Regions from separate parts of the Kitasatospora fiedleri genome, predicted to be linked through region 4. Evidence: riboswitches for the same ligand, from Rfam matches in the RefSeq annotation. Region 4 holds a riboswitch; each other region holds the start of a gene.
What was found. Region 4 has a riboswitch for cobalamin ahead of QMQ26_RS25965 (cobalamin biosynthesis protein). Riboswitches for the same ligand answer to the same signal wherever they lie in the genome.
Positions count from the first base shown of each region.

Region 1: it holds a riboswitch for cobalamin, as region 4 does, so the genes downstream of both, metE (5-methyltetrahydropteroyltriglutamate--homocysteine S-methyltransferase) here and QMQ26_RS25965 (cobalamin biosynthesis protein) in region 4, are expected to answer to the same signal.
Region 2: it holds a riboswitch for cobalamin, as region 4 does, so the genes downstream of both, QMQ26_RS06455 (HoxN/HupN/NixA family nickel/cobalt transporter) here and QMQ26_RS25965 (cobalamin biosynthesis protein) in region 4, are expected to answer to the same signal.
Region 3: it holds a riboswitch for cobalamin, as region 4 does, so the genes downstream of both, QMQ26_RS02245 (prenyltransferase/squalene oxidase repeat-containing protein) here and QMQ26_RS25965 (cobalamin biosynthesis protein) in region 4, are expected to answer to the same signal.

Region 1 covers NZ_OX419519.1:7,228,668-7,235,950, forward strand. Annotated here, with positions in the region: partial or broken gene QMQ26_RS32865 (CbtA family protein) at 1-159, shown strand, start outside; gene metE (5-methyltetrahydropteroyltriglutamate--homocysteine S-methyltransferase) at 275-2,581, opposite strand; cobalamin riboswitch at 2,732-2,957, opposite strand; gene cobF (precorrin-6A synthase (deacetylating)) at 3,123-3,884, opposite strand; gene QMQ26_RS32880 (hypothetical protein) at 4,150-4,581, shown strand; gene QMQ26_RS32885 (FAD-binding oxidoreductase) at 4,575-5,702, shown strand; gene QMQ26_RS32890 (MFS transporter) at 5,894-7,024, opposite strand; gene QMQ26_RS32895 (lipopolysaccharide assembly protein LapA domain-containing protein) at 7,215-7,283, shown strand, end outside.
Region 2 covers NZ_OX419519.1:1,318,110-1,325,392, forward strand. Annotated here, with positions in the region: partial or broken gene nusB (transcription antitermination factor NusB) at 1-300, opposite strand, end outside; gene efp (elongation factor P) at 303-866, opposite strand; partial or broken gene QMQ26_RS06430 (aminopeptidase P family protein) at 937-2,050, opposite strand; gene rpmG (50S ribosomal protein L33) at 2,188-2,352, shown strand; gene QMQ26_RS06440 (type B 50S ribosomal protein L31) at 2,418-2,660, shown strand; partial or broken gene QMQ26_RS06445 (XRE family transcriptional regulator) at 2,758-3,331, opposite strand; gene QMQ26_RS06450 (DMT family transporter) at 3,451-4,296, shown strand; partial or broken gene QMQ26_RS06455 (HoxN/HupN/NixA family nickel/cobalt transporter) at 4,321-5,424, opposite strand; cobalamin riboswitch at 5,456-5,663, opposite strand; gene QMQ26_RS06460 (DUF6445 family protein) at 5,747-6,439, opposite strand; gene QMQ26_RS06465 (DUF4011 domain-containing protein) at 6,758-7,283, shown strand, end outside.
Region 3 covers NZ_OX419519.1:407,304-414,586, reverse strand. Annotated here, with positions in the region: gene QMQ26_RS02260 (bifunctional 2-methylcitrate synthase/citrate synthase) at 1-946, opposite strand, end outside; gene prpB (methylisocitrate lyase) at 965-1,870, opposite strand; partial or broken gene QMQ26_RS02250 (MmgE/PrpD family protein) at 1,870-3,377, opposite strand; cobalamin riboswitch at 3,598-3,717, shown strand; gene QMQ26_RS02245 (prenyltransferase/squalene oxidase repeat-containing protein) at 3,815-4,882, shown strand; gene QMQ26_RS02240 (hypothetical protein) at 4,923-5,651, shown strand; partial or broken gene QMQ26_RS02235 (hypothetical protein) at 5,881-7,283, opposite strand.
Region 4 covers NZ_OX419519.1:5,699,905-5,707,187, forward strand. Annotated here, with positions in the region: gene QMQ26_RS25955 (putative cobaltochelatase) at 1-1,157, opposite strand, end outside; gene QMQ26_RS25960 (cobyric acid synthase) at 1,193-2,740, opposite strand; gene QMQ26_RS25965 (cobalamin biosynthesis protein) at 2,889-3,827, opposite strand; cobalamin riboswitch at 3,859-3,988, opposite strand; gene QMQ26_RS25970 (MarR family winged helix-turn-helix transcriptional regulator) at 4,090-4,608, opposite strand; gene QMQ26_RS25975 (VOC family protein) at 4,672-5,040, shown strand; gene QMQ26_RS25980 (NIPSNAP family protein) at 5,153-5,470, shown strand; gene QMQ26_RS25985 (alpha/beta hydrolase family protein) at 5,791-6,918, shown strand; gene QMQ26_RS25990 (hypothetical protein) at 7,264-7,283, shown strand, end outside.

The sequences.
Region 1 (7,283 bases), 1.5 Mb from region 4:
TTCTCCGCCACCCTGCTCTGGCAGTTCCGGGTCGCGGCCCTGGCCATCCAGCTCACCCTCTGGCTGTCCTTCGGCCTGCTCTTCGGCCACCTCGCCGAGCGGCTCCTGCTGCCCAAGCCGGCCCGCACCGCCGAGCCGGCCGCCACGGCGGCCCCCGCCGCCCCTAGCGGCGTGCCCGACGGGCCGGAACGCACCACGTCAGGTGCGTTCCGGCCCGTCGGCGTTCCGGCCCGTCGGCGCGGCCGTTCCGGCCCCGTCCGTCGCGGGCGGGACGTCAGTCGGCCAGTTCTGCCCGCAGGGTGCGGGCGGCGGTGACCAGGCTGTCGATCGAGGCCCGGGTCTCGGTCCAGCCGCGGGTCTTCAGGCCGCAGTCCGGGTTGACCCAGAGGCGTTCGGCGGGGATCGCGGCCAGCCCGGCCCGCAGCAGTGCCAGCGCCTCCTCGGAGGAGGGGACGCGCGGGGAGTGGATGTCCCACACGCCCGGGCCGACCTCGGCGAGGTAGCCCGCCTCGGCGAGCTCGTGCGCCACCTGCATGTGCGAGCGGGCGGCCTCCAGCGAGATCACGTCCGCGTCCAACTCCTCGATGGCGCGCAGGATGTCACCGAACTCGGCGTAGCACATGTGGGTGTGGACCTGGGTGTCGGCGCGGACCCCGGAGGTGGTGAGCCGGAACGCGTCGGTGGCCCAGTCCAGGTACGCGGGCCAGCCGGCGCGCCGCAGCGGGAGCGTCTCGCGCAGCGCGGGTTCGTCGACCTGGATCACGGCGGCGCCCGCCGCCTCCAGGTCCGCCACCTCGTCGCGCAGGGCGAGGGCGACCTGCCGGGCGGTGTCGGCCAGCGGCTGGTCGTCGCGGACGAACGACCAGGCCAGCATGGTGACCGGGCCGGTCAGCATGCCCTTGACCGGGCGGTCGGTGAGGTCCTGCGCGAAGCGGTACCAGTCGACCGTCATCGGGTGCGGACGGGAGATGTCGCCCGCCAGCACCGGCGGACGCACGTACCGGGTGCCGTAGGACTGCACCCAGCCGTGCCGGGTGGCCAGGTAGCCGGTGAGCTGCTCGGCGAAGTACTGCACCATGTCGTTGCGCTCGGGCTCGCCGTGCACCAGCACGTCCAGGCCCGCCCGCTCCTGGTAGCCGACCACCTCGCGGACCTCGGCCTCCATCCGCTTGCGGTAGTCCGCCGCGTCGATCCGTCCGGCGTTCAACTCGGCTCGGGCGGAGCGCAGTTCGGCGGTCTGCGGGAAGGAGCCGATGGTGGTGGTGGGCAGCAGCGGCAGTCCGAGCCGGGCCTTCTGCGCCGCGGCGCGGACGGCGTACGGGGCGTCGCGGCGGGTGTCGGCCTCGGTGACGGCGGCGGCCCGGGCCCGGACCGCCGGGTCGCGGGTGATCGGGGAGGCCGCGCGGGAGGCCAGGTCGGCCCGGTTGGCGGCCAGTTGGGCGGTGACGGCGGCGGTGCCCTCGCGCAGGGCGCGGGCCAGCAGGGCGGTCTCGGCGGCCTTCTGCCGGGCGAAGGCCAGCCAGCGGCCGATCTGCGGGTCGAGGTCGCGTTCGGCGGCGGTGTCCAGCGGGACGTGCAGCAGCGAGCAGGAGGGGGCGACGTCCACCGTGTCGGCCAGGCCGAGCAGGGTCGCCAGGGTGGCGAGGGACGTCTCCAGGTCGTTGATCCACACGTTGCGGCCGTCGACCACGCCCGCGACCAGCCGCTTGCCGGGCAGGCCGCCGACGGCCGCCAGGTCGCTCAGGTTGCCCGCCGCCGGGCCGGTGAAGTCCAGCGCCAGGCCGTCGACGGGGGCCTTGGCCAGGGTGATCAGCGCCTCGCCGAGCCGGTCGAAGTAGGAGGCGACCAGCAGCCTGGGGCGGTCGGTGAGCGCGCCCAGCTCACGGTAGGCGCGGGCGGCGGCGTTCAGCTCGGCCGGGGTGCGGTCCTGCACCAGCGCGGGCTCGTCGAGCTGCACCCACCCGGCGCCGGCCGCCCGCAGGTCGGCCAGCAGCTCCGCGTACACCGGCAGCAGCCGGTCCAGCAGGGTGAGCGGTTCGAAGTCGGCGGCCACGCCGGGCGCGGGCTTGGCGAGCAGCAGGTAGGTGACCGGGCCGAGCAGTACCGGGCGGGCCCGGTAGCCCTGGCCGAGTGCCTCGCGCAGTTCGCCGACCTGCTTGGCGGAGTGCGCGGCGAACGCGGTGTCCGGGCCCAACTCCGGCACCAGGTAGTGGTAGTTGGTGTCGAACCACTTGGTCATCTCCAGCGGCGCCACCTGCTGGGTGCCGCGCGCCATCGCGAAGTAGCCGTCCAGCGGGTCGGCCTCGTACGCGGCCCGGTGCCGGGGCGGGACCGCGCCGACGGCGACCGTGGTGTCCAGCACGTGGTCGTACAACGAGAAGTCCCCGGTGGGGACTTCGGTGATGCCGGCGCCGGCCAGCTGCCGCCAGTTGGCGCAGCGCAGTTCGGCGGCGGTGGAGTGCAGCGCGTCGGCGGTGACGGTGCCCCGCCAGTAGCCCTCGATCGCCTTCTTCAGTTCCCGGTTCCCGCCCTGGCGGGGGTATCCGTGAACGGTTGCCGCGGCTACGGACTTCGCAGTCAAGGGGACTCTCCTCGCGAGCCTTGATCCTGGGTCCGGTGCGCAGGAGGCGCGGAGGGTGCCGAGACCGGGCGGTGCCGCGCTCGACCGCGCCTGCCCGCCTGGTGTCCGTACCGACCCGCCCTCGAGGTCACCGGTCACCGGGCGCGAACGGTCGCACCCGGGCAACGGGCAGGTCTTCGGACTCGCGGGCCCGCCCGGGGAGGCTCGACGCTCCCGGGCACCTACTGGCCGTCGCTTCCCAGGTCCGTCCGGACCCAGTGCGTATGACGGCGGTCGTTCCCACTCACCGCTGCGGGGCAGTCCCGGATTCCCACCGGGTTCCCTCTTGCGACGCCCTGCCTGGCGGACAGGGCGAACCAGTTGCGCGGCCAGTGTAGAACGGACCGGGCGTTCTCCGGTGCGAAGTCCGGCAGCTGTCCGGTCCGTGGGACGCGCGGACGGACGGACGGACGGCGGCGGACGGCGGCGGGCGCGGGCAGACGGACGGCGGCGGGCGGGCTGCTGGCAGGGCGCGGGCAGACGGGCGGCGGCCGGACGGCGTTCAGCCGTCGGTACGGCGCAGCAGGTAGCTGTCCATGATCCAGCCCTTGCGGGCCCGGGCCTCGGCCCGCAACCCGGCGATCCGGTCGGCCTGTTCGGCCAGCGGGCCGGAGACCAGGATCTCGTCCTCGGTGCCCAGGTACGCCCCGTAGTGGATGTGCACGCCCGCCGGGTCGATGGCGGTGAACGCGGCCTGCCCGTCCAGCATCACCACCGCGTCCTCGGCGCCCGGCCCGAAGCCCTCGGCGGCCAGCCGCCGCCCGGTGGTGATCCGCACCGGCCGCGCGGTGCGGGTCAGCGTGGTGCGGTGGCGGGCCGCCAGCACCGAGACGCTGCTGACGCCGGGCACCACCGTGTACCCGAACCCGGTCCGCCCGCGCGCCAGGACCCGGTCCAGCACGGCGGTCACGCTGTCGTACAGCGACGGGTCGCCCCACACCAGCAGCGCGCCCGTCCCGCCGTCCGGGAGCTCCTCGGCCACGGCCCGCTCCACCAGGTCGGCCCGCCGCTCCCGCCACTCCTCGACCGCCTCCGCGTACCCGGCCGCCGACCGGTCCCGCGCCGGGTCCACCAGCTCGACCACCCGGTGCCCGGCCCGGCCGTGCTCGGCGATCATGTCCCGCCGCAGCCGCATCAGGTCCTGCCGCTCCTCCGGCTTGTCGAGCAGCAGGAACACGTCGGTGCGGCCGATCGCCTTGACCGCCTCCAGGGTGAGGTGGTCGGGGTCGCCCGCGCCGATGCCGATGACGAGAAGAGTACGCATACCGGCGATTGTGCCTGCTGCCCGGCGCGTTCACCGGCCCGGGTCGGCGGGCGCCCCGGCGGGCGCTCCGACCGGCAGCCCCGGCGCGCGGACCCCGGCGGGGCGTCGTGCGCGCACGGACGCGCGCTGGGCCATCGGACGCACTCCGGCGGGCCGCGGCCGGGCGGCGGCGGGGCGGGGCGTGACGATCGGCGCAGAGCCTCCGTGCGCCCGGCGCGGGGGAGGAAGGTGCGTCGTGACAATGGACCGTCGTCGTTTTCTGACCGTGGGCGGAGCACTGGGGGTGGGGCTCGCGGCGGGCGCGTCCCCGGCCCGCGCGCAGGACCGGGGTGCGGGTGCGCGCCCGGGGTCGGGTCCGGCCGCCGGTGCCGACGCGGGCCCGGGCTCGGGCTCGGGCTCGGTACGGGCGTTCCCGCCCCGCCAGCGCGGGTGGCGGGCCGCGCCGCCGGACTGGCAGGCGCTGCGGCAGCGGCTCGGCGACCGGCTGGTGCTGCCCGCCGACCCCGGCTACGGGACGGCGCGGCTCGGCTTCAACGAGCTGAACGACGGCCAACTCCCCGGCGCGGTCGCCAAGTGCGCCTCCGCCGACGACGTCCGGGCCTGCCTGGACGTGGCGCGCGGCCACGGCCTCCGATCGCCGCCCGCAGCGGCGGCCACGGCTACCTCGGCTACAGCATCCCCGACCGGGGCCTGGTGATCGACCTGCGCGCGCTGAACACCGTCCGGGTCGACCCCGACGGCAGCGCCGAGGTCGGCGCGGGCGCCCGGCTGATCGAGGTCTACGCGGGCCTGGCCGCCGCCGGCCGACTGCTGCCCGGCGGGTCCTGCCCCACCGTGGGCATCGGCGGCCTCACCCTGGGCGGCGGCATCGGCGTGCTGGCCCGCAGGTACGGCCTGACCTGCGACCGGCTCACCGCCGCCGAGGTCGTCACCGCCGACTCCTGCGTGCTGACCGCCGACGCCGAGCACGAACCCGACCTGCACTGGGGGCTGCGCGGCGGCGGGGGCGGGAACTTCGGCGTGGTCACCCGGTTCACCTTCGACACCCCGCCCGCGCCCGGCCTGACCGTCTTCGTCCTGCCCTTCCCGGCCGGCTCCGTCCCGCAGGTGCTCGGCGCCTGGCAGCAGTGGGTCGCCGACGCGCCGCCCGAACTCTGGGCCAGCTGCCAGATCTCCGGCGGCAACCCGCCCACCTGCAAGGTCGTCGGCTGCTGGGTCGGCGAACCGGACGGCGCGAACCGGCAGATCGACCGGCTGGTGCGCGCGGCGGGCACCCGGCCGACCGGCCGGACCGTCGCCGCCAAGGACTACCTGGGCGCGATGAAGTTCATGGCGGGCTGCGCCAACGACACCGTCGCCCAGTGCCACCCCACCTGGGAAGGCGGGCGGTTGACCCGCACCGGCTTCGTCGCGACCTCCCGGATGCTCGGCCCCGGCCCGGTGGACCCGGCCCGGCTCACCGAGCTGATGACCGGCCGCACCGGCGTCGACCTGCTGCTCGACTCGCTCGGCGGCGCGGTCGCCGAACCCGCCCCCGACGCGACGGCCTTCCCGCACCGCGACTCGCTCGCCAGCGCCCAGGTCTACGCGGGCGCCACCCCCGCCACCGAGGACCGGGTCCGCGCCACCGTCGACGAGATCCGCGACGGCCTCGCCCGGCTCGGCGCCCCCGGCGCGTACGTCAACTACATCGACGCCACCCTGCCCGACTGGGGCCGCGCCTACTACGGTGCCAACCTGCCGCGGCTCCAGCGGACCGCCCGCCGCTACGACCCCGACGGGGTCTTCGCCTTCCCGCAGTCGGTCACGGCGGCCTGACGGGCGGCGCGCCCGCCGGTGCCGTGCCCGGTGCGCCCGCCCGTGCCGGCGCCGCCGCCGCGAGCAGCGCCGCCGCCCCGATCCGTCCGGGCCGGTCCGTTCCGGCCGGGGCCACCGTACGGGCGCGGACGGGCCGGATGCGTCGTACCCGGGAGCCAACTGGCGTGCTGCTGACCAGGTATGACGTCCGGTCAGGTAGCGGGGGAGGAGCGGGCGCGGCGCAGCAGGAAGGTGCCGGAGGCGGCGGCGAGGGCGGCCATGCAGGCGGTGAAGACCAGCCCGGCGTCGGCGAGGCCGAGCGGGCCGGACAGCAGGCCGACGCCGATCACCGGGATGGAGATGCCCAGGTAGGCGACCACGAACAGGGCCGAGAGCACGCCGCCCCGGTGCCGGGCGGGGGCGGCGTCCGCGACCTCGCCGACCGCGCCGCGCAGCGCCATGCCCTGCCCGGCGCCGCCGACCAGGGCGGCCAGCACCAGCGGGGCGAGGGTGGCGGTGGCGAGCGAGAGGGCGAGCAGGCCGAGGCCGCCGATCAGCACCAGGCAGCCCAGCGGGATCGCCCGCCGGGCACCGAGCCGGGGCACCAGCAACTGGCCGACGGTGGAGGCGAAGAACGCGGCGGCGACGATCAGGCCGACCGCGGCGTGGTTGCGCACCCCCAGGTCCTCGGCGAGGAAGGCCGGGCTGACCGAGGTGAACACGCCCAGCAGCGAGAACCCGGCGAACGCGGCGATCGCGGCGGGCACGAACACCCCGCGCACCTCGGCCGGCAGCGCGGGCCGCCGGGGCCGAGCGGTGCGCAGCGGGCGGGCCCCGTCGACGGTCTCCGGCAGCGCCCAGGTGACCGCGCAGGAGAGCGCCAGCAGGGCCAGGTGGACGGCGAACGGCAGGACCAGCGGCCCCGGCGCGTACTGGGAGAGCAGCCCGGCCAGCAGCGGCCCGCAGCCCAGGCCGCCCATGTTGGCGGCGGTCGCCACGAAACCGGCCCGGGCCCGGTGTTCGGGCGGGGCCAGCTCCAGGACGTACGCGGTGGCGGTGCCGGTGAACAGGCCCGCCGCGAAGCCCGACAGCAGGCGGCCCGCGAACAGCCAGGCCAGTCCCTGCTCGGCCAGGAAGGCCACCGCGCTGGCACCCGCGCAGGCCAGCCCGCACAGCAGCACCGGGCGGCGGCCCACCGCGTCCGAGACGTTCCCGAACAGCAGCAGCACGCCGATCACCCCGAGCGCGTAGACGGCGAACACCACCGTCACCATCAGCTCGGAGAACCCGATCCGCTCCTGGTACAGCCCGTACAGCGGGGTGGGCAGCGTGGTGCCGGCCATGCAGACGGCGAACGCGCCCGCCGCCCCCAGGTACCCGCTGCGTCGACGATCTGTCACCACCCCACCGTAGGCAGCGCGCCGGACCGGCCGGAACCGGCACGCCGGGGGCGGACGGGGGCGGGTGGGCGCCGAAGCCTCGGGGCCCGCCGCCGACGGGCCGAATCGCGACATCGCTCACATAATGGGCCATATGGCTGACAACAGGAACAGTGCGGACCGGCCGACCTCGATGACGGTCGGCGGCCGCGACGTGCGCATC
Region 2 (7,283 bases), 4.4 Mb from region 4:
TCCCAGATCAGCTCGTACGCACCGAGCCGGAGCACGTTGCGGTCGGCGATCGGCATCCGGTCCAGCGTCCAGCCCACCGCGTAGGTGGAGATCAGGTCGTCGATGGTGCGCGCGTGCTGCGCGTAGCCCTCGACCAGCTGCATGGTGTACTCCGCGACCTGCGGGATGCCCTCGTCCGGACGGGGTCGCGGGCCCGCGCGATCCAGTCGGCGAGCACCCGTTCGGGGACACGCCGCGGTGGTCCGCCTCGAACAGGATCTGGAAGGCCCGGGTGCGGGCCTTGCTACGAGCAGCCGCCACGGTTACTTGACCCGGCCGAGGTAGCTGCCGTCGCGGGTGTCGACCTTGACCTTCTCGCCGGTGGTGACGAACAGCGGCACCTGGATCTCGGCGCCGGTCTCCAGGGTGGCCGGCTTGGTGCCGCCGGTGGAGCGGTCGCCCTGGACGCCCGGCTCGGTCTCGGCGATGACCAGCTCGACCGCGGCGGGGAGCTCGACGTACAGCGGGACGCCCTCGTTCTGCGCGACCAGGGCCTCGAAGCCCTCCAGCAGGTACTTGGCGGCGTCGCCGACGGTGGCGGAGTCGACCGGGACCTGGTCGTAGGTGTCCATGTCCATGAAGATGAACGCGTCGCCGTCGCGGTACGAGTACTGCATGGTGCGCTTGTCGACGTTGGCGGTCTCGACCTTGATGCCCGCGTTGAAGGTCTTCTCGACGACCTTGCCGGAGAGGACCTCCTTCAGCTTGGTGCGAACGAAGGCCGGGCCCTTGCCGGGCTTGACGTGCTGGAACTCGACGACGGTCCAGAGCTTGCCGCCGTCCAGCTTGAGGACCATGCCGTTCTTGAGATCGTTCGTGGTAGCCACGGGCGCACTTACTCCTGATATGTCCGCTGTCAAGGAACACCAAGCGGCGCGCCGCCGGGACCGGGCTCGGTCACAGCGCGAGGAGCTCCTTGGTGGTGATGGTGAGCAGCTCGGGCCCGCCCTCCTCGGGAGGCCGCACCACGAGCGTGTCCTCGATCCGGACGCCGCCCCGACCCGGGAGATGGACCCCGGGGCCGACGGTGACCGGCACGCGATTGTCCAGTTTACCCATGTCGGCGGGCCCCAGGCGCGGAGCCTCCCGGATCTCCAGGCCGATGCCGTGCCCCAGGGCGTGCACGGAGCGCTCGGCGTGGCCCGCGGCCTGGAGGATCGAGCGGGCCGCGTCGTCCGGGACGTGCTGCTCGACGCCGGGGCCGAGGGCCTCCCGGCCGGCCCGCTGGGCGTGGAAGACCAGCCGGTGCAGCTCGACCTGCCAGGCGGCGGGGCGGCGCCGATCACGAAGGTGCGGGCGGTGGAGATGCCGTAGCCGCGGTAGCTGGCGCCGAGCGCGACGGTGAGGAAGTCGCCCTCCTCGACCCGGCGGTCGGTGGGCTGGTGGCGCTCCAGGCCGGAGTGGGTGCCGGTGCCGACCGAGACCGGGAAGGCGGCCCGGTCGGCGCCGTGGTCGATCATCCGGCGCTCCAGCTCCATCGCCAGGTGCCGCTCGGTGCGGCCGACCAGGATGGATTCGAGCAGCTCGCCGAGGGCCTGGTCGGCGATCTCGGCGGCGATCCGCAGGTCGGCGATCTCGTGCTCGTCCTTGACCACCCGCAGCCGCTCGACCGCCCGGTCCAGGTCCAGCAGCCGGTCCGCCTGCGCCAGCCGGGCGACGGCGCGGTGCCGGGCCACCGTGAGGTCGTGCTCCTCGACGGCCAGGTCGCGCACCCGCAGCCGGGCGGCGGCCTCGGCGGCGGCGCACGCGGCGTCGGCCTCGCCGGGCACCGGCAGCCGGGTGACCTCCGGGTCGAGCCGCCGCTCGCCGCCCTCGCCGCCCTCGGCCGGCTCGGCGTCCTCGGCACCGCGAGCACCGCGCGCTCGCGGGTGAGCAGCAGCGCGGCGCCCAGCGGCGGGCAGCCGGTCAGGTAGCGGACGTTGGCGGCGCGCGTGATCAGCGCGGCGTCGGCCCCGGCGGCGCTGCAGTGCTCGCGGAGGCGTTCGCGTCGTTCGGCGTGCGCGTCGGACATGCTCCGAGCCTACGAACGGGGGCCCCGGGGCGCCCGTCGGGGCGGGCCGTCGGGTGGGGAATGCCCGGCGGGCGGCCGCGTTGTGACCTGATGAAAACGGCAATCGTTGCCGGGAGAAGGACGGAGAGGAGGCGGGCATGGCACGCAGCGAACTGCGACCGGTGGTCACGCTCCGGTCGACGGCGGGCACCGGGTTCACCTACGCGACGCGGAAGAACCGCCGCAACGACCCGGACCGGATGGTGCTGAGGAAGTTCGATCCGGTGGCCGGGCGGCACGTGGAGTTCCGCGAGGCCCGCTGAGGCGCCCGGGAGGCCCGGGCGCCCGAAAGACCAGACCGACCGACACACGGCGAGGAGGAGCAGTCATGCAGCAGGGAATTCACCCCGACTACCGTCCGGTGGTGTTCCGCGACAAGACCGGGGGCCTGTCGTTCCTGACCCGTTCCACCGCCGCGAGCGGGCGGACGGTCGAGTGGGCCGACGGGCGGACGTACCCGGTGGTGGACGTCGAGACGTCCTCGGCGAGCCACCCGTTCTACACCGGCAAGGCCCGGCTGATGGACACCGAGGGCCGGGTGGAGCTGTACCGGCGCAGGTACGGCGGCTGACGGCGCACGGCGTGACGCGAAGGGCCCCGGGGCTTCCCCGGGGCCCTTCGCCCGTGTCCGGCCGACGGTCGGCGGTCGGTCGTCGGCCGGCTGTCGGTTACGCGCCGGGCGGGGGGACCGAGACCACCATGGTGACCAGGCAGGGCGCGTCGCCGTCGTTGCGGTAGCCGTGCGCGGTGCCGGCCTCGTAGGAGGCGGTGGCCCCGGCCGGGACGCGGTGCTCGCGGCCGTCCAGGGTGAGGGTGAGCACGCCCTCGTCGACCCGGGCGATCTCGACGGTGCCGGGCGGGTGCGGGTCGGAGGCGTGCGACTCGCCGGGGTGCAGCCGCCAGGACCACAGCTCCAGCGGCCCGGGGGCCTCGGCGCCGCCGAGCAGGGTGCCGCTGCCGCCCCCGGGGCCGTTCCACAGCCGGACGGCCTGCTCGGCGGGACGATCCGGACGGCGGAGGTCTCGTCGTAGTCGAGCAGCCGGGCGATCGAGACCCGAGCGCGTCGGCGAGCCGGACCACGGTGCCCACGCTCGGGTTGGTGCGGGCCTGTTCGATCTGGACGACCATGCCGCGGCTGACCCCGGAGCGGGCGGCCAGGGCGTCCAGGGTGTGGCCGCGTTCGAGCCGCAGGCGCTTGAGGTTGCGGGCGAGGGCCTGGGTGACGAGATCGGCGTCCGGCACGGGCAGTCCAATATTCTGGTTGGGCGAGTGCAGCAGGTTGAACTATGCTGCGGCGGCATCGACAGATCCACCGACTGTACTGCGGGGTCCACCATGCTGTCCGCCTACCGGCTCCTCCGGTGAGCGCCGCGTTCGCGCTGCTCGCCAGCCTGCTCTGGGGCGTCGCCGACTACGGGGGCGGGGCGATCACCCGGCGGGTGCCCGCGCTGACCGTGGTGGTGCTCTCCCAGTCGGCCGCCGCCGCGGTGCTCGCGGTCGCGGTGACCGCCACCGGCGGCTGGCCGGGGGCGTCCCCCGTCCTCTGGTACGCGGTGGCGGCGGGCGTGGTCGGGCCGTTCGCGCTGCTGGCGTTCTACCGGGCGCTGGCGCTCGGGCCGATGGGCGTGGTGTCGCCGCTGGCCACCGTCGGCGTGCTGGTGCCGATCGGCGTCGGCCTGTTCCTCGGCGAACGGCCGGGCGCCGTCCAGGGGTTGGGCATCGCGGTGGCCGTCGCCGGGGTCGCCCTGGCGGGCGGCCCGCAGCGCGGCGGGCCCGCGGTCGGGCGGCGGGTGCTGGTGCTGACGCTGGGCGCGGCGTTCGCCTTCGGGGCGGTGCTGGCCCTGGTCGCGCACGCCAGCGCGGGCGGCGCCCTGCTGCTGACGCTGTGCGTGCAGCGGCTGACCAACGCGGTGGTCGGGGCCGGGATGCTGGCCGCCGCGGCCCGCCGACAGCCCCTCGGGCTTTCGGCGGGCGCCCGGTCGCTGCCCGCGCTGACCGCCGTCGGGGTGGCCGACGTGGCCGCGAACGGCCTGTACGCGGCCGCCTCGCACCTGGGCTCGGTGGCGGTGGCGGCCGTGCTGGCCTCGCTCTACCCGGTGGTCACCGCGCTGATGGCGCGCGGCCTGCTGAAGGAGCGGCTGCTGCGGGTGCAGGTGGTGGGCGCGGGCCTCGCGGTGGCCGGGACGCTGATCCTGGCCGCCGGTTGACGCCCCGTCAGGACGCGTCCGCCCCCGCGCCGCCGAACGCCCGGAGCGCTTGGCGATCCGCCAGTAGCCGATCGCGGCGGCCCAGACCACCACGAACAGGCCGACGATCACGAAGCCGACGTTGTCCAGGCCGAGGCCCGCGATCCAGCCGGTGACGGGGTCGGTCAGGTCGAACTTGTCGTGCAGCACGGCGACCAGCTCGATGGTGCCGATCACGAAGGCCACCGCGATCGACAGCCCGGTGATGGTCAGGTTGTAGTACACCTTGCGGACCGGGTTCGAGAACGCCCACTGGTAGGCGATGTTCATGAACGTGCCGTCCAGGGTGTCGAACAGGCTCATCCCGGCGGCGAACAGCAGCGGCAGGCAGACCACCGCGTACCAGGGCAGGCCGGAGGCCGCGCCGGAGCCCGCCATCACCATCAGGGTGACCTCGGTGGCGGTGTCGAAGCCCAGACCGAGCACCATGCCGACCGGGAACATCTGCCCGGGGCGGCTGATCGAGCGGGTGGCCCGGTTCAGCAGCCGGGCCAGGAAGCCCCGGGCGTCCAGGTGCTTCTCCAGCTCGGCCTCGTCGTACTCCCCGGCCCGCATCGCCCGGAACACCCGCCAGATGCCCAACAGGGCGACCAGGTTGAGCGCCGCGATCAGGTAGAGGAAGGCGCCGGACGCGGTGGTGCCGACGGTGCCCAGCACCTGGTGGGTGGTCGAGTCCTCGTCCATCAGGGTGCCCGCCAGCGCCGCGCCCCCGGCCACCAGGGCGGCCATCAGCACCACCATCGAGGAGTGGCCGAGCGCGAACCAGAAGCCCACCGAGACCGGGCGGCGGCCGTCCGCCATCAGCTTGCGGGTGGTGTTGTCGATCACCGCGATGTGGTCGGCGTCGAAGGCGTGCCGCATCCCCAGGGTGTACGCGGTGACGCCCAGGCCGACGCCGAACACCTGGGTGCCGACCCGGTAGTCGTGCGGCACCACCAGGAACAGCAGCGTCCCGAAGGCCACCGCGTGCAGGGCCAGGATCACCGCCATCAGCCCGGCCGTGCGCAGGGTGTCCTCGCGCCGCCAGCGCAGGGCGGGCAGGACGGCGACCGGGCCGGTCCCGGCCAGGGTCGATTCGGGCGCGGTCATCCGCGGATCACGCTCCAGCACCTCGTGGATCACTTCGTGAGATGCCGTGGCCGGTCTCCTGGCTGACGGGGTGTTGCGCGCCGGCGCCCGGCCTTCCCGGCCGCGGGGCCAGTGGCACGGGGTGGGAGCCGACGACTCCCCGATCACAGTGGCGAGGGCCGCTCCGGACTCCCGTGCCGCGCACTCGGTGGCGGACACGGTGCACCGGCTTCCCGAGCACCACGGCCCGCCCACCGTAGGCCCGCCGCGGGTGCCGCGGCAAGGGCGCACCCGGGCCGGGGTGGCGCAGATCACGCCTGGTCAGCGGCGTGCTGAGCGCGGGTCAGGCCATCCAGAAGAAGACGCAGGTCATCCGCTTCTCCTCCAGCGCCGTCCCGTGGTACTCGGTCGCGGTGTGGATCAGGTTGGCGGTGTAGAGCAGCAGCCGGTTGTAGCGGTGCGGGACGGCCAGGTCCTCGGTGAAGGAGTCCGGCGGGACGAAGCGGGTGCCCAGCGCGTCCACCAGGTTGTTGTGCGGGGCGACCACGCTGTTGCCGCCGAGCCGGCCGCCGGGCAGGCTCTGCCGGTAGAAGCTGGTGCCGCAGCGCTTGGGGACGGCCGGGTTGAGGTACAGCACGGCGGCGTAGCGGCACAGCGAGCGGGAGTCGGTGTGCGGGCGCGGCTCGCACTCCCCGGCGCCCACCACCTGCACGCAGTTGTGGTTGAAGGTGCCGCCCTCGGCCTCGTCCAGCGCCCAGATCCGCGGCGCGCCGGTGGCCTCCCGGACCAGCTTCTCGACCTGCGCCAGCTCCGCCGGCTCCAGGCCGGGCATGGCCCGCAGGCCCGGCCAGGACTCCGGCTTGTGCGGGTAGCCCTCGTCCCAGTCGGTGCGCGCCAGGTGCCGGGCGCGCACCGCGTCCGGGTCCGGAAGGACGTCGTCCAGGACCCAGTAGTCGCGGCCGCGGGTGGGCTTGCGGTACGGCAGGACCGGGAGCGCCGGGGCGGGGCGCCGGTCCTGGAACGGGAGAGCGGGCATGGACCCGACAATAGGAGCGGCGTTCCGGGGCCTCGCCCAAGGCCCGGTCAACCTTGCGTCAAGGCTTGCCCGTGACGCGGCGTCAGGACCGCTGGCAGCGCGGGCACATCGGCACCACCCGGTGCGCCGAAATCGTGCTCCCGTCGATGGGGCGGACGCTAGACGAGCACCAGCCGCGCAAGCGTCCGGCCGCGCCGATCCCGATTGCGGCACGAACCGCTGAACACACCCTGCGCAACCGGACGAACGCACTATGCTGCCCCCACCCAATCCGCACGACATTCACACGATCTGACAGGTTTGAACGGAGTCATCTGCATGGTTCACCGCCGCTCCGGACAGCGCAGCGCCACCGACCCCCTGGAGCCGCTCCTGGAGTCCTGGCAGAAGTCCCTGATCGACCTGGGCTTTCGCAACCGGCTGGTGCACTACCGTCGCGGCGGCAGACAGGCGGGCACGGACATCGTCGCCCCGGAACTGGCGCGGGTGCTGGAAGCGCTGCCCAAGGGCTGCCTGTTCGCCCCAGTGCCGGAGACGAGCCCGGATGCCGGGACATCGGTCGAACCGTTCGGATACTCCGACCTCCCGCTCACGAAGCCGACCGGAGGCCGCCCCCTCGACACACCCGCCTCTCGCACGGGCACCGGCGGGACCCGGCTCGCCCTCCGCACGACCAAGGCGACCCAGGGCGAGCAGGACAGGCACCTCAAGCGCCTGGCCGCCGTCGCACAGGAGAAGTACAACGACTTCGGCCTGTGGGTCCTGCACCTCGGTGTCGGTTTCCTCCAGTGGCGGCCGGCCGCCGACGCCGATCCCGTGTCCTCTCCCCTCCTGCTGGTGCCGG
Region 3 (7,283 bases), 5.3 Mb from region 4:
GGTTGGGGTGGATGCCCTTGCGCTCCAGCATGGCCTCGCGCAGGGCGGTGTGCAGGGCGGCCAGCCGGGTGACCTCCGGGTCGGCGGACTGCGCGACCAGCCGGTCGAGGGCGGCCTGCATGATCGGGACGCGGGAGTCGCCGTTCTTGTAGACGCGGTGGCCGAAGCCCATGATCTTGCGCTTGGAGGCGAGCGCCTCGTCGAGCCAGTCGGCGGCGCGGTCCGGGTCGCCGATCTCCTCCAGCATGTGCATCACCGCCTCGTTGGCGCCGCCGTGCAGCGGACCCTTGAGGGCGCCGATCGCGGCGGTGACGGCGCTGTAGAGGTCGGAGAGGGTGGAGGTGACCACCCGGGCGGTGAAGGTGGAGGCGTTGAAGCTGTGTTCGGCGTACAGCACCAGGGAGATCTCGAAGCAGCGCACCACCTCGGGGGCGGGCACCGCGCCGAAGCACATGTGGAAGAAGTTCTCGGCGTACCCGAGGTCCGGGTCCGGGGCGATCGGTGACAGGCCGCGGCGGCGGCGCTGGTCGGCGGCGACGACGGTGGGCAGTTTCGCCAGCAGGTTCAGCGACTTGGCGAGGGCGGGGGCCGGGCGGCCGTCGTCCTCGGTGGGGTCCTCGGCGCCGAAGAAGCTGACGGCGGTGCGCAGCACGTCCATCGGGTGGCAGGTCTCGGGCAGCTTGGCCAGCAGTTCGGCGGTGGTGCGGTCGAGCGGGCGCAGCGCGCTCTCGCGGGCGCGGAACTCGCGCAGCTGGGCCGGGTCGGGGAGTTCACCGTGCCACAGCAGGTGGGCGGTCTCCTCGAAGGAGCGGTGGGCGGCCAGCTCCTGGACGGGGTAGCCGCGGTAGGTGAGGGAGTTGGTCTCCTGGATGACGGTGGAGATCCCGGTGGTGTCGACGACGACACCGGCGAGGCCGCGGTGGACCCCGGGCGTGGTGGCGGGCATGGGTGAACCTCCGGTGCGTCAGGTGCCGGGCGGCAGGGTGAAGTCGAAGACGGCCGAGTCGAAGGCCGCGTACTCCCGGTAGCCGAGCAGCTCGTACAGCCGGGAGCGGGTCTGCATCCGGGGCAGCAGGGACTCCTGGGTGCCTTCGGCGGCGATGGTCCGCAGGCCGTCCTCGATCGCGCCCATCGCCAGGCGCAGCAGGGTGACGGGGTAGAGGGCGATGTTGTAGCCGAGGTCCGTCAGGGTGCGGGTGTCCAGCAGCGGGGTCTTGCCGAACTCGGTGAGGTTGGCGAGCAGCGGTACGTCCACGGCTTTGCGGAACGCCTCGTACTCGGAGAGGTCGGCCAGCGCCTCGGGGAAGACCGCGTCGGCGCCCGCGTCGACGTAGGCCTTGGCGCGGGCGATCGCGGCGTCGAGTCCTTCGACGGAGCGGGCGTCGGTGCGGGCCATGAGCAGGAAGTCGGGGTCGCGGCGGGCGTCCACGGCGGCCCGGATCCGGCGCACCATCTGCTCGCGGGGGGTGACGGTCTTGCCGTCGAGGTGGCCGCAGCGCTTGGGGTTGACCTGGTCCTCCAGGTGGAGGCCGGCGACGCCGGCGTCCTCCAGGAGTTGGACGGTGCGGGCGGCGTTCATGGGTTCGCCGAAGCCGGTGTCGGCGTCGATGAGCACCGGCAGGTCGGTGGCGCGGGTGGTCTGCTGGGCGCGCTGGGCGATCTCGGTGACGGTGGTGAGGCCGATGTCGGGCAGGCCGAGGTCGGCGGCGAGCACCGCGCCGGACAGGTACGCGGCCTCGAAGCCCAGATCCTGGATCAGGCGGGCGGAGAGCGGGTTGATCGCGCCGGGCAGGCGCAGCAGCCGGCCGGAGGCGAGCTGTTCGCGGAAGGCCCGGCGGCGCTGGGCGGGGGTGGTGCGGGTGTGCAGCATCAGAACAGGCCCTTCGGCAGGGTCGCGTCGAAGGCGCGCACCGCTTCGGTGTCCACGGCCGGGAACAGCTCGCCGAGGTCGGCGGCCCCGAGTTCGGCGAGGCCGTCGGCGGCGGCCAGGAAGCGGTCCTGGTCGGCGGGGGCGACGACGTCGGCGGCGAGGGTGCGGAACTTGCGCTGGTAGGCGGGCCGGTCGAAGGGGCGGGCGCCGGCCGGGTGGGCGTCGGCCACGCCCAGCTCGTCCTCGACCACCGAGCCGTCGTCCAGCGTGATCACCACGCGCCCGCCGAAGGCCCGGCGCTCCGGGTCGGGGTCGTGGTAGCGGCGGGTCCACTCCGGGTCCTCGACGGTGGTGATCTTGCGCCACAGCGCGACCGTCTCCGGGCGCCCGGCCCGCTCGGGGCGTAGGAGCGCTCGTGGTGCCAGCCGCCGTCCTCCAGGGCGACGGCCAGGATGTACGGGATCGAGTGGTCGAGCGTCTCGCGGCTCGCCGTCGGGTCGTACTTCTGCGGGTCGTTCGCGCCGGAGCCGATCACGTGGTGGGTGTGGTGGCTGGTGTGCAGGACGACCGAGCGGACCCGCTCCAGCGGGCCGGCCTTCTCGCGCAGCCGCCGGGCCAGGTCGATGATCGCCTGGGCCTGGTACTCGGCCGAGTACTCCTTGGTGTAGGTGTCCAGGATCGCGCGGCGCGGCTCGTCCGGCCCCGGCAGCAGCACCCCGTAGTCGGCGGACGGGCCGTCCAGCATCCAGGCCAGGAAGCCGTCCTCGCCCTCGTAGACCGGCGACGGCGAGGTCTCGCCGCGCATCGCCCGGTCCACCGCCTCGATCGCGACCTTCCCGGCGAACGCGGGGGCGTACGCCTTCCAGCTGGAGATCTCGCCCTTGCGGGACTGCCGGGTGGCGGTGGTGGTGTGCACCGCCTGCTGGACGGCCTGGTAGGTGACCTCGGTCGGCAGCCGCAGCAGCGCCCCGAGGCCGCAGGCGGTGGCCGCGCTCAGGTGCGCGACGTGGTCGATCCGGTGCGCGTGCAGGCAGATGCCCTTGACCAGGGCGACGTGCACCTCGTACGCCGCGACGACGCCCCGCAGCAGGTCCGCGCCGGTCCGGCCGGTGTGCTGGGCGACGGCCAGCAGCGGCGGGATGTTGTCGCCGGGGTGCGAGTAGTCGGCGGCCAGGTAGGTGTCGTGGAAGTCGAGTTCGCGCACGGCGGTGCCGTTGGCCCAGGCCGCCCACTCCGGGGAGACCCGGGTGCCGCTGCCGAACACCGAGGCGCCGGGCGCGGCCGGGCGGTGCGCCAGGGCCTGGGCGCGGGCCACCGCCACCGGGCGGCGCAGCAGCGAGGCGACGGCCACCGACGCGTTGTCGATCACCCGGTTGACGGCCATCCGCACGCTCTCCGGCTCCAACTCCTCGGTTCCGGTGGCCACCGAGGCCAGCTTCCAGGCGAGTTGCTCCTCGCGCGGGAGGCGGTCGGCGCTGGGGTGGACACGGACGCGGTGCTCGATCACGGGACTCCTCGGAGGCGTCGGCTGCTGGGGTTCGCATGATCGAGACTGCCGGTCGCACCGCGGGCGGTCCAGCAGGCCACACTGCGGAATCCGCACCCGGCGGACCTGCGAATCGGCGAATCCTGCGAAGAACCGGAGGCGCACCGCCGACCGGGGCGTCCGTCGGCGGGGTGCGTGCGCCCTTGACCCGGCCTTCGGCGCCTCGCCATGATGGGCCGTCATGTTTCCTGACTCCGCCGTCGGGGGAAGTCCGGTCCGAATCCGGCGCTGACCCGCAACGGTAGGCCGTCGACGGCTGTCGACGGCGAGCCCGATCACCCGGTGGCGGAGGTGTACGTCCACTCCTCCCGTCGTGGTCTGCGGGTCGGAGCTCCGAGGGCTGCGCCGCCGCGCGCCATCTCCTCCGGGCCCCGCGCGCAGGTTCGGAAAGGCTCTCCATGACCGTGCTCCGCCGCCCCCTGCGCCTGCTCGCGATACCGGCGCTCGCCCTCGCGGCCACGCTCCCCGCGGCCGTCCCCGCCCAGGCCGCCCCGGTCCCCGCCGGCACCGCCGCCCTCCGGCCGGACGCCGCCGCTGCGGGCTGGCTGGCCCGCCAACTCGTCGACGGCGACCACTTCGAGACCGTCTTCGACGGCACCGCCTACCCCGACCAGGGGCTGACCATCGACGCCGTGCTGGCCTTCGCCGCCTCGCACAGCTCCGACGAGGCCGCCGCCCGTGCGACCGCCTGGCTCGCCCGGCCGGAGAACACCGCCGGCTACCTGGGCGACGGCACCATTGAGGCGTACGCGGGCGCCACCGCGAAGCTCCTGCTCGCAGCCGAGGTCCGCGGCGTGAACCCGGCCGCCTTCGGCGGTGTCGACCTCCCGGCCCGGCTGCGCTCCTTGCAGACGCCCAGCGGCCGGTTCTCCGACCGCTCCCAGTGGGGCGACTACAGCAACTCCTTCGGCCAGTCCCTGGCCGTCATCGCCCTCACCCGCACCCCCGCCGGGGCCCCGGCCGCGGCCGTCGACTTCCTGGCCGGCAGCCAGTGCGCGGACGGCGGGTTCCCGGTCTCCTTCGGCCAGGCCGCCTGCACCGCCGACCCGGACGCCACCGCGCTCGCCGTCCAGGCCCTCGCCGCCACCGGACGCGCCGCGAAGGCCGCCGCCGGACTGAACTGGCTGAGCGCGCACCAGAACGCCGACGGCGGGTTCGCCGCGGCCGGGGCCGCCGCCTCCAACGCCAACAGCACCGGGCTCGCCACCGAGAGCCTGCTGTCCTCCGGCCGCCTCGTGGCCGGGCTCAAGGGCTGGGGCGCTCTGGTCAAGCTCCAGCAGGGCTGCGCCGCCGGTTCGGCCGTCCGGGGCGCGGTCGCCTACGACGCCACCGGCTTCGACCCGGGCAACGCCGCGCGCGCCACCGCCCAAGCCGTCCTCGGGCTCTCCGGCACGCCGCTGGTCTCCCTCTCGGCCCGCGGCGCCCGCCCCACCGCACCTGTCCTCGCCTGCCCCGCGGCCCACTGAACACCCTGACCGGCCGACCTTCGGAACCAGGAGCACCTCCATGAGCGACACCCTCACGCCCACCCGTCCGGCCCGCCGCACCCTCGGCTCGATCGCCGCAGCGGCGGCACTGACCGCCGGCCTGCTCGGCGTCTCCGCCGTCCAGGCCCCACAGGCAAAGGCCGCGGCCTGCTCCGGCACCACCGGCGTCACCGTCGTGGTGGACTTCACCGCCGTCGGCGGCGGCATCCAGACCGGCTGTGCCCCGGGCGACCCCGCCAGCGGCCTCGCCGCGCTCACCGGCGCCGGATTCTCGTACGCGTTCCACCCGCGCTACCCCGGCTTCGTCTGCACGATCAACTCCCTGCCGACGACCTGCACCAACCCGACCGGCAGCGCCTACTGGTCGTACTGGCACGCTCAGCACGGCACCGCCTGGACCTACAGCAGCCTCGGTGCGGGCAGCTACAACCCGGCCCCCGGCGAGGTCGAGGGCTGGTCCTTCGGCGCGGGGCCCAGCCGGGCATCACCGCCCCCTGAACCGGTGACGCCGGTGCCCCGACCCTCGTCGAGAGGGCCGGGGCACCGGCGTTCCGCTCAGCGGGCGGACGTCCGCGCGCGTCGGAGCAGCCGGGCGGCGAACAGGGCCGTGACGGCCGCTGCTGCGGTGAAGAGCACGGTGTTGCCGACCACCCCCACCGAGGTCAGCCAGCCCGGATCGCTGCCGTCCGGCAGCACGGTGTCGGCGAACAGCCCGCCGACCCCGGTCGCCGTACCGCGCAGCAAGTAGACGCCCCCCACCGCGACGAGGCCGACCGGCAGGGTCAGCACCGTCGCCGCCAAGTAGTACCGCCCGTTCCCGCTCAGCCCGCCGAGCGCCGCCAGCGCCCCGACCAGGGCCACGTAGCAGGCCCCCGGCCATGTCGACCGTCCCATCGGTTCCCCCTCCGTCGCTTCGGTTCCCGGGCGGCGCGATCCCTTCCCGGGAGAGGTGTTCCCACTGTCTGCCCGACGCGCGGTCAGCTGCCGTAGCGGAGCGAGACCGTATCGCCGACGTTGACCACGGTGCCACGGGTCGCGGCGGTGGCGGTGGCGCCGTCCAGGCTGACCTTCCAGGTCGAGGAGCCGCTGTTGGCGGTGCCGTTGACGGCGGTGACGGTGCCGGTGCCGCTGGAGGGGGTGACGGAGGTGACGCAGCCGCTCGGGTGGCGGTGGCGGCGGCGTCCAGGACGGCGCCGAGCGTCGTGGTGGTCCCGGTCGGGGTGAGCGTGACGGCGCAGACCTTCAGGGCCCCGGCGGTGCCGTTGTCGACGACCAGCGCGATCCGGGCGGCGGTGCCGGAGGTGAACGCGGAGGTGGCGACCCAGGTGGGGGCGCCGGAGGTGACGGGGGCGGGCGGGGCGGCGGTGAACCCGGCGCCGGCCACGGCGCGCAGCCCGTCCACGGAGGCGTACGCGGACGGCGAGGCGTCGGTGGACAGGTACTTGAAGCCGCCGCCGGGCTTGAACTGCTGGGAGATCAGGTAGTCGACCGGGGTCTTGCCGGTGCCGCTGGTGAAGTCGGTACCCTGCGAGTTGATGCCGCAGGCGTTCAGGCCGGAGACGGCCCAGCCGTTGGAGTCGGTGTTGGCACCGAACATCGAGTTGAAGGCACCGGAGGACAGCAGCTTGCCCTTGAGGAAGTTCTTCGCGGCCACGACCGCCGCGTCGGTGTTCGGGACACCGCCGACGCAGAGCGAGGCCATCGCGGCACCGGTCATGTCGATGTCGCTGCCCTGCGCGAGGGCGCTCGGGTCTCCGGCGGCCTTGCTGTAGTTCCAGCCGCCGTCGGTGTGCTGGTTGGCGCGCACGACCGCGACCGAGGCGTCGACCAGGGCCTGCGGGACTCGCTGCCCGCCCGCCTGGGTGCGGGCGCCGCCGAGGGCGAGCAGGCCGAAGACGGTGCCGTTGAAGTTGGCGGACGGCCCCCAGTAGCCGGGTTCGGCGCTCTGCCAGTAGGCGGCGAGGTCGGCGACCAGGTTGCGTCCGGCGCCGACCCGAGCCGGGTCGATGCCCGCCGCGTAGGAGTTGAGGATCGCGCGCTCGTAGTCCGTGACCACCGGGGACGAGCCGGGCCAGCTGCCGGCGGCGAGCTGGCCCCGGTAGACGGTGCGGGCGTTCTTGGCCGGGTCGCTGCCGGGCAGCACATCCACGGCGGCGGTCCCGGCGGCGGCGAGCGCGCTGAACGCCCACTCGTTGGACAGCCCGCCGGAGGTGACGTAGCTGCCGTCGGCGGCCTGCAGGGTCTTCAGGTAGGCGACGCCGTTGGTCTTCGAGGTGGCTATCTGGGCCGGGGTGGCGGTCGCCGCGGCCGGGACGGCCGACAGCAGGACGACGCCGGCCGTCAGGACGGCCGCGGGGGCGGCGAAGGAGCGGAGGGACAC
Region 4 (7,283 bases):
CCCTCCTGCGCGGGCAGGTCGTCGGGACCGGACGGCTCCGGCGCGCCGCCACCGCCGTCCGGCCCGCCGCCGTCGCCGCCGTCGCCGCCGTCCGGGCCGCCACCGTTCTCCGGTCCGCCGCCGTCCGGGCCACCGTCCGGGCCGTCGTCCTCCGGCGGGCCCTGGGGCTCCTCCGGCTCCTCCGGCCGGTGCTCGGCCAGCGTCCGGTCCAACTGCTCCTCGTCCAGCCCGGGCGCGTCGAACGGGTTGCGCCGCCGCCGGTGCGGCAGCGCCAGCCGGGCGGCGGTGCGGACGTCCTCCTCCCGCACCTCGGTGCGGCCCGCCCAGGCGGCCAGCGCCACCGCCGTGCGCGCCATCACGATGTCCGCCCGCAGGCCGTCCACCTCGAACGCCGCGCAGACGGCGGTGATCTGACGCAGCGCCAGGTCGGAGAGCTCCACCTGCGGCAGCAACTCCCGGGCGGCGGTGATCCGTTCGGCCAGTTCCCGCTCCCGGTCGGCCCAGCGCGCCGCGAAGCCGGTCGGGTCGGCGTCGTAGCCGAGCCGCCGGCGCACCACCTCGGCGCGCTCGTCCGCGTCCCGGGTCGCCGCGACCTCCACCGTCAGGCCGAACCGGTCCAGCAGCTGCGGGCGCAGCTCGCCCTCCTCCGGGTTCATCGTCCCGACCAGCAGGAACCGCGCCGCGTGCCGCACCGACACGCCCTCGCGCTCCACGTACGAGCGGCCCATCGCCGCCGCGTCCAGCAGCAGGTCCACCAGGTGGTCCTGGAGCAGGTTCACCTCGTCGATGTACAGCACCCCGCGGTGCGCCTTCGCCAGCAGGCCCGGCTCGTACGCCTTCACGCCCTCGGCCAGCGCCCGCTCCAGGTCCAGCGAGCCGACCACTCGATCCTCGGAGACGCCCACCGGCAACTCCACCAGGAACGCGGGCCGTTCGGCACCCGCCGCCCCCTGGTGCGGCCCGTCCGGGCACTGCGGGTCCACCGCCGCCGGGTCGCAGGCGAACCGGCAGCCCGCCACCACGTCGATCGACGGCAGCAGCCCCGCCAGGGCCCGCACCATCGTCGACTTCGCGGTCCCCTTCTCGCCGCGCACCAGCACCCCGCCCACGGCCGGCGAGACCGCGTTCAGCAGCAGCCCCAGCCGCAGGTCGTCCATGCCCACGATCGCCGTGAACGGATAACGGGCCTCGGTCACTTGGCACTCCCCATCTCCAGTGGGGCCGGAGCCCCGGGCGGCACGAACGGCAGACCCGCCGGTGCCCCGTTCTCGATCAGCTTCCACAGCGCGTCCGTGTCGGCGTGCTCCGCGACCAAGTCGCCCAGTGCGTCCAGCCGTTGTTCGCGGGCGGCGGCGAAGCAGGTGTCCGGCGCCGGGACGAAGGACCGCCCGGCGGCGCGGGCCGCCTCGGCCAGGAACGCCCGCCGGAACGCGTCGTTCTCCAGCACGCCGTGCCAGGTCGTCCCCCACACCGCGCCGGTGCGGCAGCCGTCCAGCGGTCGGCCGGCGGCGTCCGCGACGAACGGCTCGCCGCCCTCCACCGCCACCACGCCGTGGTGGATCTCGTACCCCTCCACCCGCTCGCCCAGCGCCACCCCCGACGGCCGGGCCAGCACCTTCTCGGCGCCGAACACCACCCGGGTCGGCAGCAGCCCCAGGCCGTCCACCGCACCGGCCTTCGACTCCACCTCGTCGACGATCTCCCGCCCCAGCATCTGGTACCCGCCGCACACCCCCAGCACCGGCAGCCCCGCCGCGACCCGGGCCGCCAGCGGCTCCGCCAGCCCCTGCGCCCGCAGCCACGCCAGGTCGGCGACGGTGGCCCGGGTGCCCGGCAGCACCACCAGGTCGGCGTCGGCCAGCTCCTCCGGGCGGGTCGCCCAGCGCACCAGCACGCCCGGCTCCTGCGCCAGCGCGTCCACGTCCGTGAAGTTCGACAGCCGCGGGAAGCGCACCACCGCGACCCGCAGCACCTGCGCCCCCACCGGCGCGCCCGCCGCCGGGCGCGCCGCGACCGAAGCCAGGTCCAGCGAGTCCTCCGCGTCCAGCCACAGCCCCTGGAGCATCGGGAACGTCCCCAGCACCGGGCGGCCGGTCAGCTGCCGCAGCATCTCCAGGCCCGGCGCCAGCAGCCGGGCGTCCCCGCGGAACTTGTTGACCAGCCACCCCGCGACCAGCGACTGGTCGTCCGGCGACAGCAGCGCCAGCGTCCCGAACATCGACGCGAACACCCCGCCGCGGTCGATGTCCCCGACCACCACCACCGGCAGCCGGGCCGCCGAGGCCAGCCCCATGTTGGCGATGTCCCGGTCCCGCAGGTTGATCTCCGCCGGGGAGCCCGCGCCCTCGCACACCACCACGTCGAACCGCGACCGCAGGTCCGCCAGGCACTCCAGCGCCCGCTCCAGCAGGACGGGCTTGCGCTCCCGGTAGTCCAGCGCCCCGACCTCCGCCACCGCCCGCCCCAGCAGCACCACCTGACTGCGCCCGTCGGCCCCCGGCTTCAGCAGCACCGGGTTCATCGCCGCCTCCGGCGCCACCCCCGCCGCCTGCGCCTGCATCGCCTGCGCCCGCCCGATCTCCGCCCCGTCGACCGTCACGAAGGAGTTCAGCGACATGTTCTGCGCCTTGAACGGCGCCACCCGCACCCCCTGCCGGGCCAGCCACCGGCAGATCCCCGCCGTCACCACGCTCTTCCCCGCATCCGAGGTCGTACCGGCCACCAGCAGCGCGCCGTTCACGGCAGGACTCCTTCACAACGGAGGGGAAGAGGGGAGGGCGCAGCGGCCCGGACGGGACGCGGGAAACGACGGACGGAGGCGGGCGGTCCGCCGGAACGGGCCGGAGCCGGAGCCGGTCGCCCCGCCCGCGCGCGCCGCGCGCTCGGGTTCACCCGCGCCGCCCGGCCAGGACGGCCCGCGCGGCGAGCGTCGTGGCGAGGGCGAGCGCGCCGACCCGGCGCGAGAGGCGGCAGGCCCGTTCGATGTCGGGGGCGCCGACCGGCGGCAGCTCCGCGCCGAGGACCGGCCGGTGCTCGACCCGCTCGCCGTAGCGCAGCGTCCCGCCCAGCCGGACGCCCAGCGCGCCCGCGAACGCGGCCTCCGCCTGGCCCGCGTTGGGGCTCGGGTGCGCGGAGCCGTCCCGCCGCCAGACCCGCCAGGTCCGCCCGGGCGCGCCGGACGCGGCGACGGTGAGCAGCGCGGTCAGCCGGGCGCCCGGCCAGCCCGCGACGTCGTCCAGCCGGGCCGCGGCCCAGCCGAAGCGGCGGTAGCGCGCCGACCGGTGCCCGACCATCGCGTCCAGCGTGTTGACGGCCCGGAAGGCCAGCAGCCCCGGCACGCCCGCCACGCCGCCCCACACCAGGGCGTTGACCACCGCGTCGGCGGTGTTCTCGGCGACCGACTCGACCACCGCCCGGGCCACCTGCCGCTCGTCCAGGCCGGACGGGTCGCGCCCGCACAGGTGCGGCAGCCGCTCCCGGGCCCCGGCCAGGTCGCCGTCCGCCAGCGAGCGCCCGATCGTCCGGGCCTCCCGGGTCAGCGACGTCCCGCCCAGCACCGTGAAGGCCGCCGCGGCGGCCAGCGCCCCCGCCGCGAGCGGCGAGCGCCGCGCCGCCCGGACGGCCAGCCCCGCGCCGCCCGCGACCGCGCCGACCGCGAGCGCGGTGTGCAGCGCCCCGGCCCCGCGGTGGTCGTGCCACAGGCTGCGCTCCAGCCGGGCCGCGGCGGTGCCGAACAGGGCGACGGGGTGGCCGCGCCGGGGATCTCCGAACCGGGCGTCCGCGAGGTATCCCGCGGCCGCGCCCACCAGGTACGGGGCTGCCCCCATGGCGTTGTGTCCTCACTCAGGGTCCGCGCCCCGGATCGACGGAACGGGGGCCAGAGTCTCCTGACTTCCGGTCACCCCGCGCGGGGTGTTCCGGTCACAGTGGCGGGACCGCGCCGGACTCGCACCGGCTTCCTCTGCTTGCCTCCGTTTGGCCCGAAGATCCCACCACGCCCGCTTCGGGGCAGTCAACCGAGCCGGCGGAGGGTTTGGTCACACCCCGGACCGGGCCCCGCCGGGCGGGTCGGCGGGGCAAGGTGCCAGCTCAGGAGGGGTGTGCGGCGGGCGCGCCGGCGCCGCCCTCCCGGCCGTCCCGGTGGTCCGGGCCGTCCGGGCCGTCGCGCAGCGAGCGGACCATGCTCCGCAGGCTCCGGAGCGCGTCCGACCGCTCGGCCTCGGTCATGCCCGCCAGCATCCTGACCTCGACGGACCGGACCGCCGCGCTGGCCCGCTCCAGGCTCCGCCGCCCCCGGGGGGTGAGCCGGGCGGGCAGGGCCTTCCCGACCGGGGGCTCCGCGGGCCTGGTCACGTAGCCGTCCCGCTCCAGGTTCTGGAGCAGCACGTTCATCGACTGCCGGGTCACGAACGCGCCGCGCGCCAGCTCGGAGTTGGACAGGCCCGGCCGCTGGGCCAGCAGTTCGAGGCAGGAGTAGTGCGTCACCGTCATGCCGAGCGGCCGCAGCACCTCCTCCATGGCCGAGCGCAGGACGCTCGACGCCTCCTTCAGCAGGTAGCCCAGTGAGCTGTCCAGGTCGATGCCGGGGCCGGGGCCGCTTTGACTCATGTCAGTAGTCTGACATACGTTGGTGCGTGTCAGGAATCTGACACGAAGGAAAGGAGCACCGCCATGCCCGCCACCGGCCCCGACTTCCTCTCGCTGCAGGCCCGCGACCTCGCCGCCTCGCAGGCGTTCTACGAGCGCTACCTCGGCCTCGTCCGCTCACCCGCCGGACCGCCGCACGCCGTCGTCTTCGCGACCCGGCCGATCGCGTTCGCCCTCCGCGAGCTCGTCCCCGGCACCGACCTCGACTCCGCCGCCCGGCCCGGCATCGGCACCGCGATCTGGCTGCACGCCACCGACGTCCAGACCGTCCACGACGCCCTCGCCGCCGACGGCCACACCATCGTCTCCGCGCCGATCGACGGCCCCTTCGGCCGGACCTTCACCTTCGCCGACCCCGACGGCTACCACGTCACCCTCCACGACCGCGCCTGAGACCGCGCCCGAACCCGCGTCCGACCGGCCGGCGGCTCGGCCTCCGCGTGCGAGCGGCTGGTCCCGGGGGAGCGGGGACGGCCCGCGCGCGCCAACTCGCCAGCCTCGACGCATGATGACCTGCGTAGTGGAGTACGTGATCGATCCGGCGCAGATCGAAGCCTTCGAGAGGTTCGGGCGCCGCTGGATGGAGTTGGTCAACCGGCACGGCGGCACGCACCACGGCTACTTCCTGCCGGCGGAGGGCGCCAGCGACAAGGCGCTCGCCCTCTTCAGCTTCCCCAGCCTCGCAGCCTACGAGCAGTACCGGACCCTGTTCGGCAAGGACCCCGATTTCGTCGAAGCGGACCGCATCAGGGACGACAGCGGCTGCGTCCTGCGCTACGAACGCACCTTCATGCGCCCGCTCCTGCCGGACCCCTCCCCGTGACCCGGGACGGACATCCTCCCGCGCCCCCGCCGCCGCCCTTCCGGCGCCGGCACACCGCGGGCCTCGGCCCTGCCGCTCCTGCCCGACGGACCGGCAGATCCCGGCTGCCTCACCGGCCGGACCACCCACGATCCGACCGGGCGGTCGCCATCGGACCGCGTACGGCAGCGAAGCGCCGGACCTGAAGGCCGTCCGCGCCCGGTCAATCCCGGGTGCGACGACCGCGCCGTCCCGTCACCCGCCGCGCCGCCCCGATTCGCCGTCCGTCCTGCGGGCAGGTGGACTGGGAGGACAGGACCGCCAGGACCCGGGAGACCGCCATGCGTTGGGGAACCGCCGCCGTCGTCGCAGCCGCCGCCGCAGGAACCGGAGCGGCGGCCTTCCTGCTGCTCGGCCGGAGAGTGTCGGACCGGGTGGTGCGCCCCGACCCGGCGCGCGGGGCGTTCGGGCCCGCGCCGATGAAGGTGAAGGTGCACGCGCTGGGGCCCGGGCGGGTGGTGCTGACCGCCACCCCGGACACCCTGCGCCCCGGCCACTACGCGCTGGAGTGGGGCGGGGGCGGCCACGCCGTGGTGGGCGAGGTGCTGGACAACGCCGGCGACCGGGTCGTCCGGCGGCTGGAGCGCGCCGACGGCGGCACCCTGGCGGTGGGCACCGAGGTCCGGGTCACCCCGCGGGTGCTGCTCGGCGACCCGCGCACCGCCCTCGGCCTGGACTACGCGGAGGTCGCGGTGGCCGGCGAACTCGGCGACCTCCCGGCCTGGCGCACCGCCGGCATCCGCGGCACCTGGGTGGTCCTGGTGCACGGCCCGGGCGTCGACCGCGAGCAGGCGCTGCCGGTGCTGCCGCTGCTGCACGCGCTGCGGCTGCCCACGCTGTCCGTCAGCTACCGCGGCGACGCGGGCACGCCCGCCCCGCCCGACGGCCTGGGCCACTTCGGCGAGACCGAGTGGCAGGACGTCGACGTCGCCGTCCGGTACGCGCTCGCCCAGGGCGCCACCAAGGTGGTGCTGTACGGCTGGTCGGTCGGCGCGACGATCGCCCTGCACACCGCGGCCCGCTCCACCTGGCGCGACCGGATCGCCGGACTGGTGCTGGACTCCCCGGTGCTGGACTGGTCCGAGACCGTCCGCCGGGGCACCACCCGGAGCTGGTCGTCCCCCGCCCTCGGCGAACTCGGCACCCTCGCCGCCCAGGGCCGCACCGGCGTCGACCTCGCCGACTTCGCCCGGATCGCCTCCGGTGCCGACCTGGCCTCGCCCGCGCTGCTGCTGCACAGCCCCGACGACCCGGTCGCCCCGTGGAGCGCCGCCCGGCGCCTGGCCGAGGGCCGCGACGACCTGGTCAGCCTGCACCCGGTGCCGCACGCCGAGCACGCCGCCCTGTGGAACGCCGACCCGGACGGGTACACCGAGGCGCTGCGCCGCTTCCTCACCCCGCTGCTGTGAGCCCCGCCCCCGCGAACCCGCCGCGCTGCCGCGAACCCGCCGCGCTGCCGCGAACCCGCCCCGCCCCGCGAACCCGCCGCGCGGGTGGGAACCGGAGCGCCGCCCACCGCGTCTCCGTCTCGGAGCGGTCACGATATCCGCCATGTCCACGTCGAAAAGCGGAGTGATTCCTCCCGTTTCGCGGCGACTCGTCCCCCACCGTTCGAGCCGTTCGGACATCGGGCCGAGACAGCGCGGCAGTCGATGTGACAGAAGGCCCGTACAAGGGGAAGACTGCACGGCGTGACGTCTCGGAACCCGCGCGACCGTGATGCCCCGCACCCGCCCCACCGCACCGGTGCGACGGTGACCCGTCTGCCCGGAAC